One region of the Streptomyces rubellus genome, then DNA from elsewhere that is predicted to be linked to it. Evidence: predicted binding sites of a transcription regulator. Region 1 holds the regulator's gene; the other holds the start of a gene.

Region 1 (3,208 bases):
TCACACCGCGCTGGTGGAGCGGGATCGACTGGCCGGACTGGGTACCGGGCCGGATGTCGACCTCCTCCATGCCGTCCAGCGTCTCCAGCGGGACCTTGGTGCCCAGCGCCGCCGCCGTCATGGGGAGGGTGACCGTGCAGTGCAGGTCGTCGCCGCGGCGCTGGAAGACCGGGTGCGGGACCTCGTGGATCTCCACGTAGAGATCGCCCGCCGGACCGCCGCCGGGGCCGATCTCGCCCTCGCCGGCGAGCTGGATGCGGGTGCCGTTGTCCACCCCGGCCGGGATCTTCACCGTCAGGCTGCGCCGGGAGCGGACGCGCCCGTCGCCCGCGCACTCCGGGCACGGGTTCGGCACGATCGTGCCGAACCCGTGGCACTGCGGGCAGGGCCGCGAGGTCATGACCTGCCCCAGGAAGGAGCGGGTGACCTGCGAGACCTCGCCGCGGCCGCGGCACATGTCGCAGGTCTGCGCCGTCGTGCCCGGGGCCGCGCCCTCGCCGCTGCACGTGGTGCAGACGACCGCGGTGTCCACCTGGATGTCCTTGGTGGTGCCGAAGGCCGCCTCGTCCAGCTCGATGTCGAGCCGGATCATCGCGTCCTGGCCGCGCCGGGTTCGGGAGCGCGGCCCGCGCTGCGCGGCGGCGCCGAAGAAGGCGTCCATGATGTCCGAGAAGTTCCCGAACCCCGCGCCGAAGCCGCCGCCCCGGCCCGCCCCGGCGCCGCCCATCGGGTCGCCGCCGAGGTCGTACATCTGCTTCTTCTGCGGATCGGAGAGCACCTCGTAGGCGGTGTTGATCTCCTTGAACCGCTCCTGGGTCTTCGGATCCGGGTTCACGTCCGGGTGGAGCTCGCGCGCGAGCCTCCGGAATGCCTTCTTGATCTCGTCCTGCGAGGCATCGCGCTGCACGCCCAGGACCGCGTAGTAGTCCGTCGCCACTCTACGACTCCGCGAGGATCTGTCCGACGTAACGTGCCACTGCGCGTACCGCTCCCATCGTTCCGGGGTAGTCCATGCGGGTCGGTCCGACCACACCGAGCTTGGCGACCGCCTCGTCGCCCGAACCGTAACCGACCGAGACGACCGACGTGGAGTTCAGCCCCTCGTGTGCGTTCTCGTGACCGATTCGCACCGTCATGGTGGCGTCCTCGGTCTCTCCCAGCAGCCGGAGCAGCACGACCTGCTCCTCCAGCGCCTCCAGCACCGGCCGGATCGTCAGGGGGAAGTCGTGCGCGAAGCGGGTCAGATTGGCGGTGCCGCCGATCATCAGCCGCTCCTCGGTCTCCTCCACCAGTGTCTCAAGAAGTGTGGCGAGCACGGTGGAGACCGTCCCCCGGTCCTCGGCGTCGAAGGACTCCGGCAGGTCCTGCACCAGCCGGGGCACCTCGGAGAAGCGCTGGCCGACCACCCGGCTGTTGAGCCGGGCCCGCAGATCCGCCAGCGACGCCTCGGTGATGGGGGCGGGGCAGTCCACCACGCGCTGCTCGACCCGCCCGGTGTCCGTGATCAGCACGAGCATCAGCCGCGAGGGGGCGAGCAGCAGCAGCTCGACATGGCGCACGGTCGAACGGGTCAGCGAGGGGTACTGGACGACCGCCACCTGCCGGGTGAGCTGCGCCAGCAGCCGCACCGTGCGGCCGACGACGTCGTCGAGGTCGACGGCGCCCTCCAGGAAGTTCTGGATCGCCCTCCGCTCCGGCTTGGACAGCGGCTTGACCCCCGCCAGCCGGTCGACGAACAGCCGGTACCCCTTGTCCGTCGGGATACGGCCCGCGCTGGTGTGCGGCTGGGCGATGTAGCCCTCGTCCTCCAGGGCCGCCATGTCGTTGCGCACCGTGGCCGGGGAGACCTGCAGGTTGTGCCGCTCGGTCAGCGCCTTGGAGCCCACCGGCTCCTGGGTGCCGACGTAGTCCTGGACGATGGCGCGCAGCACCTCGAGTCTGCGTTCGCTGAGCACTTCGGCGCACCTCCCGTCCGGCGTCCGGCCGTCTTTCCGGTTCCTTCCCTGGCACTCTCGGCAGGCGAGTGCCAGTTTCCCTGAGCCAGTGTACGGCCGGTGACCACGGCCAGGGCAAGGGCGGCGGTCGAGCCGGGTGCGGAGCGGAGCGGCCCGCCCCCGCCGCCCGGCGGGCACGACCGGCCCGGTGGCGCTAGCGTCGCCCTATGGACGCCGGATGGGAAGAGCTCGCACCGGGAGTCGTACGTCACCGCATGCCCCGCTGGGACCACACGGTCGGCGCCGTCGCGGGTGCCGCCGGGATGCTCGTGGTGGACACGGGGGCCTCGCTTCGCGAGGGCGCGCGGATCCGGCGGGAGCTGCGCGGCCTGCTGGGCCGTCCGGCGACTCACGTGGCGCTGACCCATCCGCACTTCGACCACGTCCTGGGCACGGCCGCCTTCGCCGGGGTGGAGGTCTACGGGGCGGTGGGGTGCGACGAGTGGCTGGCGCGCTCGCGGGACGAGCTGCGGGACGACGCGGTGCGGCACGGCGCGGACCGGGAGGAGACCGCCCAGGCCGTCGACGTGCTGGTGTGCCCGCACCACCGGGTGCCCGGCGAGCTGACCGTCCCGTTGGGCGGCCGGGAGGCGCTGCTGGTCAACGCCGGCCCCGGGCACACCGCCTACGACCTGGCCGTCCTGGTGCCGCCCGCCGGGGCCGGCGGGCGGCCGGTGGTCTTCTGCGGCGACCTGGTGGAGGAGTCGGGCGAGCCGCAGGCCGGCCCGGACGCCCACCCCGCGCACTGGCCCGCCGCCCTGGACCGGCTGCTGGAGCTGGGCGGCGGGGACGCGGTGTACGTGCCCGGGCACGGCGCGGTGGTGGACGCCGCGTTCGTCCGCGCCCAGCGCGACGGACTGGCCCGGCGCTTCGGCGTTTCGTGAGGCCCCGCGCGTAACACAATGACCGCATGCGCAGCAGACAGTACGGCCCCGACCTGACCCCGCCCTGGAAGCGGAAGCGCCCGGCGCCCGAGGTGCCCGCCGAGCCGGACCTGGTGGTGGAGGAGGTCACCACCGGCTTCTGCGGGGCCGTGGTGCGCTGCGAGAAGACGGCGCAGGGCTTCACCGTCACCCTGGAGGACCGGTTCGGCAGGCACCGGGTCTTCCCGATGGAGCCGCGCGGCTTCCTGCTGGAGGGGAAGACCGTCACGCTGGTGCGGCCGAGGGCGGCGGCCCCGCCCGCCCCGGCCGCGCCCCGGCGCACCGCCTCCG
Region 2 (3,208 bases), on a different contig from region 1:
TGCTCGCCGGTCTCCCGGGCCTTCAAGGAGGGCCACGACGTGGTGCGGCCGGTGAAGCCGGACACCATCGCCAAGTCGCTGGCCATCGGCAACCCGGCCGACGGCCCGTACGTCCTGGACATCGCCCGCCGCACCGGCGGCGCGGTGGAGGACGTGGACGACACGCAGGTCGTCGAGGCGATCAAGCTGCTGGCCCGCACCGAGGGCGTCTTCGCCGAGACCGCGGGCGGGGTGACCGTCGGCGTGACGAAGAAGCTGCTCGAGGCCGGCCTGCTCGACCCGGCCGCCACCACCGTCGTCCTCAACACCGGCGACGGCCTGAAGACCCTGGACGCGGTGGCGCCGACCACCGGACCGTCCGCGATCATCCGTCCGAACCTGGACTCCTTCCGAGAGGCTGGCCTGGCATGAGTGTCTCCGTCCGAATCCCGACCATCCTGCGCACCTACACCGGCGGTCAGGCCGAGGTGACGGCGGAGGGCGCCACGCTCGCCGAGGTCCTGGCCGACCTGGAGAAGAACCACCAGGGCGTCTCCGCCCGGGTGCTGGACGACTCCGGCAAGCTGCGCCGCTTCGTGAACGTCTACGTCAACGACGACGACGTGCGCTTCGCCGACGGGCTCCAGACGGCGACGCCGGACGGCGCGAACGTCTCGATCATCCCGGCGGTCGCGGGCGGCTGCTGACGCCCCGCGGGCCCGCGCCGGCGGCCCCGCCCCCGTCCCGGAGCTCCGGGACGGGGGCGGGGCCGTCTCCGTGCGCGCCGCCGGTGCGGCCGGCTGCCGACCGTTATCCGGAATTGGTAATTCCGGCCGGTGCGGAACCGGTAGAGTGAGCGTGCCTCCCCCCGAACGCGCGTACAGCGCACCATGAGAACGCGACAACTTGCGGCCGATTTGCCGCGGCAATTGTCGCGTTGGTCCGCTATGCCCGGACCGTGATGCCCCGGTTTCCCGTCATTCGCGTGCTTTTCGGCAATCCCGACGTGGCCGGAATTCTCGTTCAACAGCCCTGTTGCAGAGGGCTGTTGCCCAGATACATTCGGCCGCGGTCGACGCGTTCCGGCGCACGCCCCCTCTCGCCGGGGGGCAAACTGACCCGGGTCCGCGGAGTGCGGATTCGTGCAAGGGCCAGCAATAGGGGAGTTAGGAATGGCTCAAGGCACCGTCAAGTGGTTCAACGCGGAGAAGGGGTACGGCTTCATCGCGGTCGACGGTGGTGCGGACGTCTTCGTCCACTACAGCGCGATCCAGATGGACGGCTACCGCACCCTTGAGGAAGGACAGCGGGTCGAGTTCGAGATCTCGCAGGGTCAGAAGGGGCCGCAGGCGGACATGGTCCGCGTGACGGCCTGAAGCGCCGGCCACTCGCACCACGCACACGTAGTACGCAGTAGACGGCACAGGAGGGCCCGCATCCCCGGCGACGGGGGTGCGGGCCCTCCGTCGTGCCCGGCCGTGTCCGGCGCAACCGCCCGCCCGGCGTCCGGGACACGGCGCGAAACCCTTGGCGCGACTGAGCCCGGAGGCGGGTGCGCTTGCACTCGGAGGGGTCGAGTGCTAATCATTGGCGTTAGCACTCTGAAGGTGAGAGTGACAGAAGCAGGACCGGTTCGGTGAGGTCCGCAAGCCCGGTGGAGCAAGGAACCGCCGGGCCGGTGGGCCGTCCGTCGCGGGCGCCAGAGCGGTCCGGACACATCCCACACCCGCCCCTGGCCTTCGGCATGGGGAACCCCAGGGAGGACCACTTCACATGGCCAAGATCATCGCGTTCGACGAGGAGGCGCGGCGCGGCCTCGAGCGCGGGATGAACCAGCTCGCCGACGCCGTCAAGGTCACGCTCGGCCCCAAGGGCCGCAACGTCGTCCTTGAGAAGAAGTGGGGCGCCCCCACGATCACCAACGACGGTGTTTCCATCGCCAAGGAGATCGAGCTCGAGGACCCGTACGAGAAGATCGGCGCCGAGCTGGTCAAGGAAGTAGCCAAGAAGACCGACGACGTCGCCGGTGACGGTACGACCACCGCGACCGTCCTCGCCCAGGCGCTGGTCCGCGAGGGCCTGCGCAACGTCGCCGCCGGCGCCAACCCGATGGCCCTCAAGCGCGGCATCGAGCGGGCCACCGAGGCCGTCTCCGCCGCCCTGCTGGAGCAGGCCAAGGAGGTCGAGACCAAGGAGCAGATCGCCTCGACCGCCTCCATCTCCGCCGCCGACACCCAGATCGGCGAGCTGATCGCCGAGGCGATGGACAAGGTCGGCAAGGAAGGCGTCATCACCGTCGAGGAGTCGCAGACCTTCGGGCTGGAGCTGGAGCTCACCGAGGGCATGCGCTTCGACAAGGGCTACATCTCCGCGTACTTCGCCACCGACATGGAGCGGATGGAGGCGGTCCTGGAGGACCCCTACATCCTGATCGCCAACCAGAAGGTCTCCGCGGTCAAGGACCTGCTCCCGCTGCTGGAGAAGGTCATGCAGGCCGGCAAGTCGCTGCTGATCATCGCCGAGGACGTCGAGGGCGAGGCCCTGTCGACCCTGGTCGTCAACAAGATCCGCGGCACCTTCAAGTCCGTCGCCGTCAAGGCCCCGGGCTTCGGCGACCGCCGCAAGGCCATGCTCGGCGACATCGCCATCCTCACCGGCGGCCAGGTCATCTCCGAGGAGGTCGGCCTCAAGCTGGAGAACGCCGGTCTGGAGCTGCTGGGCCGCGCCCGCAAGGTCGTCATCACCAAGGACGAGACCACCATCGTCGACGGTGCCGGTGACAGCGACCAGGTCAACGGCCGGGTCAACCAGATCCGCGCCGAGATCGAGAACTCCGACTCCGACTACGACCGCGAGAAGCTCCAGGAGCGGCTGGCGAAGCTGGCCGGCGGCGTGGCCGTCATCAAGGCCGGTGCCGCCACCGAGGTGGAGCTCAAGGAGCGCAAGCACCGCATCGAGGACGCGGTGCGCAACGCCAAGGCCGCCGTCGAGGAGGGCATCGTCGCCGGCGGTGGCGTGGCCCTGCTCCAGGCGTCCAGCGCCTTCGAGAAGCTGGAGCTGGAGGGCGACGAGGCCACCGGTGCCGCCGCGGTCAAGGCCGCGCTGGAGGCCCCGCTGAAGCAGATCGCGGTCAACGCCGGCCTCGAGGGCGGCGTCATCGTGGAGAAGGTGCGCAACCTGACCCCGGGCCACGGTCTGAACGCCGCCACCGGTGACTACGTGGACATGA

The links. Region 1 encodes HrcA, which represses chaperone genes, less so after heat shock. Its sites were predicted from a motif close to TTNGCACTCNGNNNNNCNGAGTGCNAA; they were not measured.
Region 2: a site for HrcA is predicted at 1,537-1,563, ahead of groL (chaperonin GroEL). Genes of this name have one in related genera too.

What each region holds. Positions count from the first base shown of each region.
Region 1 is NZ_JAZDCX010000001.1:456,646-459,853, reverse strand. Features, by position in the region: gene dnaJ (molecular chaperone DnaJ) at 1-937, opposite strand, end outside; gene hrcA (heat-inducible transcriptional repressor HrcA) at 939-1,955, opposite strand; gene V1L54_RS01930 (MBL fold metallo-hydrolase) at 2,162-2,878, shown strand; gene V1L54_RS01925 (DUF3097 domain-containing protein) at 2,905-3,208, shown strand, end outside.
Region 2 is NZ_JAZDCX010000023.1:91,105-94,312, forward strand. Features, by position in the region: gene thrC (threonine synthase) at 1-411, shown strand, start outside; gene V1L54_RS23615 (ubiquitin-like small modifier protein 1) at 408-686, shown strand; gene V1L54_RS23620 (cold-shock protein) at 1,152-1,355, shown strand; gene groL (chaperonin GroEL) at 1,753-3,208, shown strand, end outside.